Regions from separate parts of the Enterococcus sp. DIV0840 genome, predicted to be linked through region 1. Evidence: predicted binding sites of a transcription regulator. Region 1 holds the regulator's gene; each other region holds the start of a gene.

Region 1 (4,335 bases):
TGCTAAGTTCACTTCTGAACCTGTCGCAATCAAGATTCCTTCTGGTTTTTCACCTTTTTGTTTAGAAATCACATAAGCACCTTTTTGAACAAGCTCACCTGCGTTTTCTTTTGTGCCTTCAATAACTGGTAAGTTTTGACGACTTAGAACTAAGATTGTAGGAGCATCTTTTGTTGTCATTGCGATTTTCCATGCAGCAACTGTTTCGTTACCATCAGCTGGACGAATAACTTGTACACCTGGCATGCAACGGATACTTGCTAATTGTTCGACAGGCTCATGCGTTGGGCCATCTTCGCCAACTGCCACTGAATCATGAGTCAATACATAAGTTACAGGAGTATTTTGGATCGCTGCTAAACGCACTGCAGGACGTAAATAATCAGTAAAGACGAAGAATGTTCCACCATAAACACGGCTTCCCCCGTGTAATTGAATCCCATTCATTGCAGCTGCCATAGCAAATTCACGAACACCAAACCAAATATTACGGCCTTCGTACTGACCAGGCTCAAAATCTTTTTCTGCTGCAACCATTGTATTATTTGAAGCAGACAAGTCTGCAGAACCACCCCAGAAACCTGGTACAGATTTAGAAATTGCTTGAATTGTCTCTTTACTCGTAACACGGCTAGCTGCACTTGATCTAACTTCATATGTAGGCAATTCACTATCCCAGTTTTCAGGAAGTTCATCGGCGAACGCTTGTTTAAATTGTTTAGCCAACTCAGGATGTTCTTTTGTATAGTTTGCAAACATATTGTTCCATTTATCTTCAGCTTTTGCGCCTTCTTCGATCATTGTTTCTTTAAAGCGAGCAGCGACTTCATCTGGAACTGTAAAATCAGGATATTCCCAACCATAAACAGCCTTAGCAGCCGTAATTCCTTCTGCTCCGATCGGTGCACCATGAACAGAAGATGTGCCTTCTTTTGGAGCGCCATAACCGATGACCGTTTTGACTTCAATCAGTGTTGGTTTATCTAATTCAGCTTTTGCGGCTTCAATTGCTTTAGAAATCGCTTCTAAATCATTGCCATCTTTTACTAAGATATGTTGCCAACCATAAGCTTCATAGCGAGCACCAACATTTTCTGTGAAAGCTTTGGATGTTGGGCCATCTAAAGAGATATCATTTGAATCGTATAACACAATCAGCTTGCCTAATTTCATATGGCCAGCCATAGAACTTGCTTCTTGAGAAACACCTTCCATCAAGTCACCATCACCACATAATGCATACGTATAATGATCAATAATGGGGAAACTATCACGATTATAGGTTGCAGCAGTGTGCGCTTCAGCCATCGCCATACCAACAGCCATTGCAATTCCTTGGCCTAAAGGACCAGTTGTCGCTTCAACACCATCTGTATGATGTACTTCTGGATGCCCAGGAGTCTTGCTATCCCATTGACGGAAACTTTTCAGATCATCAATTGTGACACCATAGCCCGCTAAGTGTAGTAAGCTATAAAGCATTGCAGAACCATGACCAGCAGAAAGAATAAAACGGTCTCTATCTACCCAATTCCTTGATGTTTTTGGGTTTACTTTCAAGTGTTTTGTCCAAAGTGCATAAGCCATAGGTGCTGCACCCATTGGTAATCCTGGGTGTCCTGAGTTTGCTTTTTGAACTGCTTCGATACTCAATGTACGAACTGTATTGACGCCTAACTGATCAGTGTTGTCGAACAAAAAAATCATCTCCTATTTAGGTTTTTTTTACCTTTATTAACTATATTTTATCGTATTTCGTTTATGAAAGCAATTACTTTTAGTAAAAAAAACTAAAATTATTTTCTGTTGTGCAAACCTTTTGCCTTTTGAATCTCTTTCAGTTTCTCTGGTGTTACATCATTTCCTTTAGGATCAACTACTTTCATCCCTTCGATATGATGACGCATACCGCCACGAAAAGCTGCTAGATATTCTTGGCGAAGGACTTTTTGCTCTTCTTTTTCTTTCTCAGTTAATTCATTTTCTTTCGCTTTTTTTGCAAGTTCATTGATGCGATTCATTTTCTCTGACGATAACATATATTTTTGCCTCCTTATTTTAAAAGCTGATCAGGCCCATCCAACCTTTTTACAAAAGGCGGACCCATGCAACTAGACAAGTTTACTTTCCATGTCTATCTTATAAGATGAGCACCAAAAATACAACTATATTCGTATAAAAATATGGAACGATTACGTTTATTTAAAGAAAATCCAGTTTCTTGCCTTAGTCTTTTTTATCAAAAATTTGAGCATAAATACTTTTTAAAAAAACACGAACGCTTGTTTGATTCCTATATAAAACTATGGTACACTGAAAATATAAATCGAAAGAAGGTGCGGGTTGTGGTGAAACGTACAGACACAAGACAAATCGAAGTATTGAAATATATATATGAACAGGTTGAACTTAAAGGTTATCCACCAACCGTAAGAGAAATTGGAAAAGCAGTTGATCTTTCCTCAACCTCGACGGTTCATGGACATTTGGCTCGTTTAGAGAAAAAAGGACTCATTTTGCGTGACCCTACAAAACCAAGAGCAATTGAATTGACCGCAGATGGTCTGGACAGAATAGGTGTAAAACCGACAGTCATCCCGATGCTTGGCGTTGTTACGGCCGGTGAGCCTATATTAGCTGTAGAAGAAGCCTCTGACTTTTTCCCTCTACCACCTGATCTAGTAGCAGAAGAAAATGCATTATTCATGCTGACTATTAGAGGTGAAAGTATGATCAATGCAGGTATTTTAGACGGCGATCAGGTTATTGTTCGCAAACAAAGTGCTGCATCAAATGGCGATATCGTGATTGCCATGACTGATGAAGACGAAGCGACATGTAAACGATTCTTTAAAGAGACAGATCATATTCGTTTACAACCGGAAAATGATGCATTAGACCCAATTATTTTGAACAACGTAAGTATTTTAGGAAAAGTTGTTGGACTTTACCGCAATCATATTTAAATAACAAAAAAACATACTAATAAAAGTATGTTTTTTTGTTATTTCTTCGTTTAAACTCTGACAAGATTTGTTAATCTGCAGCGACTTTTCGCTGATACGTCTCAAACTGATATGCATAGCTATTTTTTTCGTCTTGTTCTCCTGCGCTTAAATTGATCAATGTCCAATCATCCCAAACAACAGCAGGAAATTTCGTATCTCCATCAAATGAATGATGGATAACTGTACGATACAACACATCACAATAAGGTAAAAAATCTTCGTATACTGCAGAACCACCTGCAATAAATGTAATGCCAGAGAAATTTTTGGCATACTCACGAACTTCTTCTACAGTATGAAATACAATGACCCCTTTTGCATGATACTCTTTGTCTCTAGTTAGAACAATCGTTTGACGGTTTGGTAACGGCCGACCGCCCATCCCCTCAAAGGTTTTTCGCCCCATAACGATGGTGTTGTCTTCAGTCATTTGTTTAAAAAATTTCAAATCATTTGGCAAATGCCAAGGTAAGCGATTTTCTTTACCGATCGTACCTTGCTCATCTTGTGCCCATATGGCTGCTAACATTGGAGAACTCCTTTCGAATTAAACGGCTATTGGTGCTTTGATTGCAGGATGCGGATCGTACCCTTCGATTACAATATCATCCATTTCAAAATCAAAAACTGATTTTTTATCTTTATTCAATTTTAATGTAGGAAAAGAGCGAATTTCTCTTGCAAGCTGTTCATTCATTTGATCGATGTGATTAGTGTATAAATGAGCATCTCCCAAAGTATGAACAAAATCGCCTACTTCTAAACCTGTTTCATGAGCAATCAAGTGAGTTAATAATGCATAACTTGCAATATTAAAAGGTACACCAAGGAAAACATCACCACTGCGCTGATATAGTTGACAACTTAATTTCCCATCATTTACATAAAATTGAAACATCGTATGGCAAGGTGGCAAAGCCATTGATGGAACATCTTCTGGATTCCATGCTGACACGATCAAACGTCTGGAGTCTGGCGTTTTTTTAATCATTTCAATAACGTTTTTCAATTGATCGATAAAACCACCATCTTTGGTTTCCCAATGGCGCCACTGAGCACCATAAATATTGCCTAATTCACCATATTTAGCCGCAAAATCATCATCTGATAAAATAGTATTACAGAATTCTTTGTGCTCTTTTTCATAACTTTCCTTAAAAGCTTCATCAGTAAGAATTCGTCGACCAAAATCAGTCATATCAGGCCCCTTGTAATCTTCACTTTTGATGTAACGCTCAAAAGCCCATTCGTCCCAAATATGATTGTTGTGTTGCAGGAGATAGCGAATGTTCGTATCACCATTTAAAAACCATAAAAGTTCGCTTTT
Region 2 (4,335 bases), 400 kb from region 1:
ATAAACGGCGGGAAAAAAGCAACTCCTTCGGAAACAAGCTGGAATTCACAAAAATTTTAAGAACAATTTTCGTGAATTACTTCTTATTTCTCGGAGCTAAACGTTTTTTTACCTGCCTCTTCTTTTTAACTTGCCTTTTATCGTCATTTTGGTACAATTATCTTATCATTAGTGGAGGTGTACTAATTTGAATATCGGAAAACCGAGAAAATTAGGCAAAACCATCGAAGATATTGAGGAAGGCGATTCGCTGTCTTTAACCGAATCGATCGAAGATAAAGAGTTACTTCTTTATTTGGGCTTAACAAACGATGCCAATCCCTTATATATCCAACATGATTATGCCCAAAAAACAGAATATGGCAAACCAATCGTACCATCGATCATGCTGATGGGAATCATCACGAGTGCAATTTCAAAGCATTTACCAGGACCAGGGTCTCATGTGGTGAATTTTTCCGTAAATTTTGTGGAACCTGTTTTTCATTATGAAACATTGACGTTTCAGTTTGAAGTGATCAAGGTAGATAAAATGAAAGATGTTGTGACAATTTCGATTGAAGTCGTAAATGAGGAAGAAGATCGAGTACTTGATGCGGTCGTAATGGTGCAGCCCCCTCAAGTTACAATAACAGATTTAGAAGAGAAAGAAGGAGAAATAGATGAATAATGGAGCAGTAGTAAATGCTGGAATAAACAAGTTTTATTCAAAGATTTATGCATTTTTAGCGATGGGAATCGGAGTTAGTGCGCTGGTATCCTATCTGATTTTAAATGTTTACCCAATCGTTTTAGTAACATTGTTGCATTCAACAGCTTTGTTTTTTGGTTTGTGGATCGCCCAAATTGGATTAGTCATATTTCTAGGAGTTAAAGCTCAAAAAAGTCCTAGCTTAGCGGTCGGTGGATTTTTAGTTTATTCCATTCTAAATGGTGTGACAATATCTGCGACACTATTATTATATGCGCAAGCAACTGTGGTTAGTGCCTTTGTAAGTGCGGCAGCAACTTTTGGTGCAATGTCATTAGTAGGAATGTTTACAAAAAAAGATTTATCTGCAATGGGTCACGCCGCTTATAGCGCGTTGATTGGAATTATTATTGCAATGGTGATTAATTTCTTTTTCTTAAAAAGTAGCGCAGTATCATTTTTCATTTCTATTTTGATGGTATTGATCTTTGCTGGAATCACAGCTTATGATAATCAAAGAATTCGTCAAGTTTATAACGAATCAGGTGGACAAGCAGGAACTGGTACCGCAGTATTCTTCGCGTTACAATTATACCTTGATTTTATCAACTTATTCTTAGCTTTCTTACGAATTTTTGGTAAAAACAATTAATCTAATGAAACTAAATCAACAGTATCTAGAGAAATCTAGATACTGTTTTTTTGTTTGTATAGATATTTATACACAAAATGAAATTTATAATGAATTAAAATTCTTTATTTGGTTGAAATGTGATATAAAATGCATTGACTAACCTAGTACTTTGATTTATACTTTTATAAAATCACAGAAATACAGATGATTATCAATGCATGGGATGGTGTAAATGATGGAAGTGTATGAAAAAGTGCCAAAGGGATTTAAGTTTTACGGAACGCATGTTGGGATAAAGAAAAAAAGAAAAGATTTTGGGCTGATCGTAGCAGATAAAGTTTGTTATGCTGCGGCAGTTTTTACAAAAAATACATTTTGCGGAGAATGTATTCCGGTCGGGAAAGACCACGTGAAAAATGCTGAATTGCAAGCTGTTGTGGTGACGAGTGGTATTGCTAATGTTGCAACTGGTAAAATTGGTAGAGAAAATGAGTATAAAATTTTAGAAAAACTAGCGAATAAACTAACAATCGAAAAGGAAAATATCCTCCCTTCCTCCACGGGTGTAATAGGTCCACAGCTACCGATTGAGCTCATTGAAAATTTCTTAGATGAGAAGCCGATCGTTTTAAAAGAGAATTATGAAGATTTTGCACAAGCTATTTTAACAACAGATAAGCGAATCAAGGTTCGTAGCCTGAAAGTTGGAGAGGCTACGATTTTAGGAATCGTCAAAGGTTCAGGAATGATCGAACCAAATATGGCGACGATGTTGTCCTACATTTTGACTGATGCAAAAGTGGAAAAACAAGAGATTTATCCTATGTTGAAAATAGCAGTCGATCAATCTTTCAATACAATCAGTATCGATACGGATACAAGTACTAGTGACACAGTCGCATTTTTAGCCAGTGGGCACCATGAAGTCGAAAAAACAGAATTGCAAGAAGCGTTGAATCAAATCTGTAAAGGATTAGCATTAGATGTAGTAAAAGATGCTGAAGGCGCTACAAAGACGATGTTTGTGACAGTCAAAAATGCTGAAAGCAAAGAACAAGCAAAAAATGCCGGGAAATCGATTATCAACTCACCTTTAGTAAAAACTGCTTTATTTGGACATGATCCTAATTGGGGGCGTATAGCAATGGCTCTTGGTAAAACAGAAGGGTTGATTTTTGATCAAAATAAAGTAGAAATCTATTATGGACAGTATCCAATTTTTTCAACTAATAATGAAGAAAAACAAAACATCAACAAAATCGCTGAATACATTGAACAAAATGAGGATATTTATTTAATGGTCGATCTACATCAAGGCACAGAAAGTTTTGAAGTGATCGGTTGTGATTTAAGTTATGAGTATGTCAAAATAAATAGTGATTACTCGACTTGAGTATTTATCATTGCTGGTTGGACTATTAGAAAAAGCATACAAATTAGCTAGACGGCCCCACCTTAATTCTAAATTTAAAAGTTTTACTTTCTTCTCTTTTATTTTACGAATGTATGTTCTATAATAAGGACAGAATAGGTGGGATCGAATATGCAGAATACGCAAAGAATCGCAGTCCGCAGATTAGTGGAGTTTATTTTGCGCAGAGGGAGTATCGATGCTAGACATACTAGCGAACATACCGCGTTAGAAGGCGCAAAGATCCATCGAAAACTTCAGAAAACAGCCGGTGAGAATTATCAAAAAGAAATCAAACTCGCTATTAACATAGAATTAAACCAGCAAATCTACATAATTGAAGGTCGTGCAGACGGCATTTTTATTGATGATACAAAACGAACGGTGATCGATGAAATCAAAACATCAGAACCTGCATTTTCAGAATTGTTAGAAGAACAAATCGACATGTATTGGTATCAAGTGATGTGTTATGGACATATTTACTGCCAGCAGGAAGACTTGGATGAAATCACATTGCAATTGACCTATTATCAAACAACAACCGAAGAAATTACCCGACAAGAAAAGGAATTTACCAAAGAACAGTTAAAAGAATTCTTTGACGATCTGACTCAAAAATATGAACAATGGCTGATTTTCAAAACAAATTGGCGTAAAATTCGGAATCGTTCATTACAAAAATTACCTTTTCCGTATGGCGATTATCGTGCTGGCCAAAGGGAATTGGCTGTGGCTGTCTATAAAACAATTTTAAGTGATCAAAAATTATTTGTTGAAGCGCCAACTGGAACGGGAAAAACTATTTCGACTTTATTTCCAACACTAAAAGCGATTGGTGAAGAACAAGCAGAAAGAGCGTTCTATTTAACCGCTAAAACAATCACTCGTCAAGTAGCAGAAGATGCTGAAGAAGCGATGAAACAAAAGGATATGCAGCTAAAAAGTGTTACCTTAACAGCAAAAGATAAAATATGCTTCTTAACCGAACGAAATTGCACGCCGGAAGCTTGCCCTTTTGCTAATGGCTATTATGATCGTTTGAATGAAGGATTATGGGATTTGTTAAATAATGAAAATCAATTTACTCGTGAAATCATTGAACTCTATGCTCGTAAACATACCTTATGCCCATTTGAACTTTCTTTAGATGTTAGTTTGTGGTGTGATTTAGTGATCTGCGATTATAATTATTTATTTGATCCTGTTGTTTATTTAAGACGTTTTTTTGAGGAGCAGACGGAAGTCAAAGAAAATATATTTTTAGTAGATGAGGTTCATAATTTGGTTAACCGCTCACGAGAAATGTATTCGGCAGAATTGTCTAAAAGTAAGTTTTCAGCACTGAAACAAGTAATCGATAAGAATCAGACCAAGCTGATCCGAGCGCTTATCAAAATTGAAAAAGAATTTGAAAGAATCAAACAAATCTGCGATGAGGAAGAAAAAGAATTTTTACATCAACATGCGCCAATCGATTCTCTTGTTAAAGCGGCGTATTCACTAGCTGAAAAAATCAAAGAGTGGCTCCCAGAAAATCAAGATCATGCTGAGTTGAATCAAATCTTGTCTGTTTATTTTGAGTTGCTGAATTATACT
Region 3 (4,335 bases), 1.5 Mb from region 1:
CGGTTTATTCCAGTGGAAGAGCTAGAAAAAGAAGGATACGGAGAATACAAAAGCTTATTTGAGTAATATAAAAGCTGATCTAGACAGTTAAAATCTGTTTAGATGGGCTTTTTTTATTTACGTATAAAAATGATTGCTATTTACTTTAATTTTTAGTATTATAAGAATATTCAGAAAATTAAAATTACGTAAGAAAATAATTGTTTATCGAGGAGAAAAAAATGAAAAAAACAAACATAACGAAATTAATCAGTGTGATGATGCTATCTACACTAGTGTTAGCAGCCTGCGGCGGTGGCGGCAAGACTGATTCTACAGATAGTAGCAATGACAGTAAAAAAGCGAGTGGGGAACAGCTTTTTAAACTAGTCGTTCAACAAGAAATGCCAAGTGCAGATTTATCAGTAGCAACAAATACGATCAGCTTTTCAGCATTGAACAATATCTATGAAGGGTTATATCGTTTGGATGATAAGAGTAAACCACAGCCTGCCGGTGCAGTAGAATTGGCAAAGAAAAGCGATGACGGGTTGACATACACATTTAAACTTAGAGAAGATGCTAAATGGTCAAATGGCGATCCTGTAGTGGCGTCAGATTATGTCTATGGCTGGCAACGTACAGCAGATCCTAAAACAGCAGCAGAGTATGCGTATATGTTTGAATTAGTTAAAAACGGCGCAGATGTTTCTGCAGAAAAAAAAGGACTGGATGAATTAGGGATCAAAGCAATCAACGATTATGAATTAGAAGTAACCTTAGAACAAGAAACGCCGTACTTTGATTACTTGTTGGCTTTCCCATCATTTTTCCCGCAAAATAAAAAAATAGTCGAAGAAAAAGGCAAAGACTATGCAACAACGAGTGATGCATCAGTTTATAACGGACCATTTACATTGACTGATTTTGACGGACCTGGAACAGATACCGAATGGTCTTACACAAAAAATGATCAATATTGGGATAAAGACGCAGTTCAATTAGATAAAATCGAAGTGAAAGTTGTTAAAGAAGCACCGACATCATTGAATCTTTTCCAAGATGGACAAGCAGATGATGTGATCTTAAGCGGTGAATTAGCCAAACAAATGGCCGATGATCCAGAACTTGTAATCGAAAAAGATGCGCGTACTTCTTATCTTGAATTCAATCAAAGGGATGAAAAATCGCCATACCACAATGCGAATCTACGTAAAGCAATCTCTTATTCAATCGACCGTGATGCATTAGTTGACCGAATCTTAGGAGACGGCTCGGTTGCGTCTACTGGTCTCGTGCCAGCAGGAATGTCATTTTCACCAGAAGGCAATAAAGACTTTGCTGACGAAAATAAAAATGTACTGACACATGATACCAAAAAAGCCAAAGAATACTGGGCAAAAGCGAAACAAGAATTAGGAATCGATTCATTTAAATTTGATATCGTAGGCGATGATACTGATTCTACAAAAAAAGTACTAGAATATATCCAAGGCGCAGTGAAAGAGACCCTTGATGGTGTGGATGTTACCGTCACAAATGTACCGTTTACTGTTCGTTTAGACCGTGGTAAGAATGGTGACTTTGAAGTGATCATGGGCGGCTGGGGTGCTGATTATGCAGATCCAAGTAGTTTCACTGATCTATTCCTAACTGGCGGATCTTACAATAGAGGTCGCTACTCAAATGAAAAATATGACCAATTAGTCAAAGATTCTGGCAGTAAAAATGCGTCAAATCCAGAAAAACGCTGGACAGACATGGTAGATGCTGAAAAACTATTGATGGACGATATGGGTGTTGCACCAGTTTATCAAAAAGCAGAAGCCCACATGCGTAGTAAAAAAGTCAAAGGTGTAGTAGCTCACGGAGCAGGCGCACGATATGACTATAAATGGACATACATTTCTGAATAAAAAAATAAGCCAATACGAATTGAATCCTAATTCGTATTGGCTTTCTTTCATATCAAGCTACTGATTTTCTTGGATTTGTGCTAAAATAGAAACGTATGTGCGTGTAAAGCATAAGCGACGGTATCAAGAAAGGTGAAATTATGTACGAGTATATCATTGGTAAAGTGACATTTATCAGTCCTTATTATATTGTAATAGAAACAAATGGCATTGGCTTTCAGATTTCTGTGGGGAATCCCTACCGTTATTCTGGAAAAACCGACCAGCAAATCAAAATCTATGTCCATCAAGTCATTCGTGAAGATGCCCATTCTTTATACGGATTTGGTGATTTAGATGAAAAACAACTTTTCTTAAAACTGATCAGCGTTTCAGGAATCGGACCTAAAAGTGGTTTAGCAATCATGGCTTCAGAAGATCACGGTGGGTTGATTAATGCAATCGAAAGTGAAGATGCGGCGTATCTAACGAAATTCCCTGGTGTAGGCAAAAAAACGGCACAACAAATGGTACTTGACCTCAAAGGGAAACTAGGCGAACTGGAAACATCAGAAGCAGCTGTTGAAGCAATGGCCAAAACACCGAGTACCCAATCAACAAATCAGTCTCTAACAGAAGCATTAGAAGCTCTAAGCGCATTAGGTTATAGTGAAAAAGAAATCAAACGAATTACGCCAAAACTAGAAGAATTAGGGACACAAGCCACAGACGAATACTTGCGCAATGCATTGAAATTCATGATGAAACGCTAAGGAGGAATCGCTATGACAGAAGATGAAAGACTACTCTCCGCTCAAACAAGCGAAGGGGAAGAGTCAATTGAAAAGTCGCTACGTCCGCAATTTCTCGCACAATATATCGGTCAAGACAAAGTCAAACAAGAACTTACGATCTACATTGAAGCGGCCCGTAATCGGGAAGAAGCGTTAGACCATACACTTTTATATGGCCCGCCAGGATTAGGTAAGACAACGATGGCGATGGTGATCGCCAATGAAATGCATGTTAATATCCGCACGACCAGCGGACCTGCGATCGAACGAGCTGGAGATTTAGTCGCAATTTTAAATGAGCTTGAACCAGGCGATGTTTTATTTATCGATGAAATCCATCGCTTGCCTCGAATTGTGGAAGAAATGCTGTATTCGGCAATGGAAGATTTTTATGTGGATATCATGGTAGGACAGGGAACCACTGCTAATCCCGTTCATTTTCCCTTACCACCATTTACCTTGATTGGTGCGACGACCAGAGCTGGAATGCTGTCTGCACCGCTTCGAGATCGTTTCGGGATCATTTCTCATATGGAATATTATGAAACACAAGATTTAAAAGAGATCGTTCTGCGTTCGGCTGATATTTTTCAAACAGAAATCGTAGAAGAAGGCGCCTTTGAAATTGCACGTCGTTCTCGCGGCACCCCTCGAATCGCCAATCGTTTACTAAAACGTGTGCGTGACTTTGCCCAAGTACAGTCAAATGGTACGATCGATCGCAGTATCGCTGATCAGGCGCTGACATTGTTACAAGTCGATCACCAAGGATTAGATTATGTCGATCAAAAATTATTGAAAACAATGATTGAATTATACGGCGGTGGTCCTGTAGGTTTAAGCACATTAGCGGTAAATATCAGTGAAGAAACTGAAACGGTTGAAGATATGTACGAACCTTATTTGATTCAAAAAGGGTTTATCAAGCGGACGCCAAGAGGACGAATTGCGACAGCTTTAGCTTATGAACATTTTGGCTATGAAACTTATTATCAAGAATAATGCCTAGGAATTTTATCAAGTTAATAGGAAAAGGATGAGACAAAACTACATTTAGTTTATCTCATCCTTTTTATTATTTTCTGTAAATCTGGTTAGTCTATATCCAAAGGCGCAATCTCTTTACATATAGATATTATTAAGTGAGTATTCGATTAGAGAAAAAATCGTATCATTTGCACTAAATATTATCTCCTTTTATAGTTGATAATGTACCAATTAATAAAAATAACGGACGAAAGGATGAAAATTATGGAAAAGAATACGAGAAAAAAAGGATTTGTATCGTACTTAACAACGCAAGACGAAGCAGGGGTAAATATCTCTTGGGGGGCAATTATAGCGGGATTAGTTTCCTTCTTTGCCATTTTCTTTACCTTAAGTTTGATTGGATCTGCAATTGGTTTTGGTATAGTCAAACCAACGTCGGACAATCCTTTAGATGGTATAGGCACAGGACTTATTATTTGGACAGTTGTAACATTTGTCCTTTCATTATTTTGTAGTGGATTTATCGCAGGGGTAGCAGCGCGCAGAGTGGGCTTAGTTCATGGTTTTCTAACATGGGCAACAAGTGTTTTGGTATTATTGGCTATCCTTTCTTATACAGCAATCGGTGCATTTTCAGCAATTGGCTCTTTATTTGGCAATATTGCGTCAGCAACTGG

Evidence for each region. The regulator LexA, encoded in region 1, represses DNA repair genes until DNA is damaged. The targets are predictions, from matches to a motif close to CNAACANNTGTTNG.
Region 2: IGL98_RS10865 (ATP-dependent DNA helicase) is a predicted target of LexA. The motif match lies at 2,825-2,838, and genes of this name have one in related genera.
Region 3: ruvA (Holliday junction branch migration protein RuvA) is a predicted target of LexA. The motif match lies at 1,984-1,997, and genes of this name have one in related genera.

Annotation. Positions count from the first base shown of each region.
Region 1 is NZ_CP172876.1:1,882,191-1,886,525, reverse strand. Features, by position in the region: gene tkt (transketolase) at 1-1,698, opposite strand, end outside; gene IGL98_RS09015 (DUF896 family protein) at 1,797-2,039, opposite strand; gene lexA (transcriptional repressor LexA) at 2,346-2,966, shown strand; gene IGL98_RS09005 (dihydrofolate reductase) at 3,037-3,537, opposite strand; gene IGL98_RS09000 (thymidylate synthase) at 3,556-4,335, opposite strand, start outside.
Region 2 is NZ_CP172876.1:2,281,218-2,285,552, reverse strand. Features, by position in the region: gene IGL98_RS10880 (MaoC family dehydratase) at 188-670, shown strand; gene IGL98_RS10875 (Bax inhibitor-1/YccA family protein) at 663-1,343, shown strand; gene argJ (bifunctional glutamate N-acetyltransferase/amino-acid acetyltransferase ArgJ) at 1,558-2,718, shown strand; gene IGL98_RS10865 (ATP-dependent DNA helicase) at 2,869-4,335, shown strand, end outside.
Region 3 is NZ_CP172876.1:3,420,552-3,424,886, reverse strand. Features, by position in the region: gene msrB (peptide-methionine (R)-S-oxide reductase MsrB) at 1-66, shown strand, start outside; gene IGL98_RS16395 (peptide ABC transporter substrate-binding protein) at 222-1,895, shown strand; gene ruvA (Holliday junction branch migration protein RuvA) at 2,036-2,647, shown strand; gene ruvB (Holliday junction branch migration DNA helicase RuvB) at 2,660-3,670, shown strand; gene IGL98_RS16380 (hypothetical protein) at 3,920-4,335, shown strand, end outside.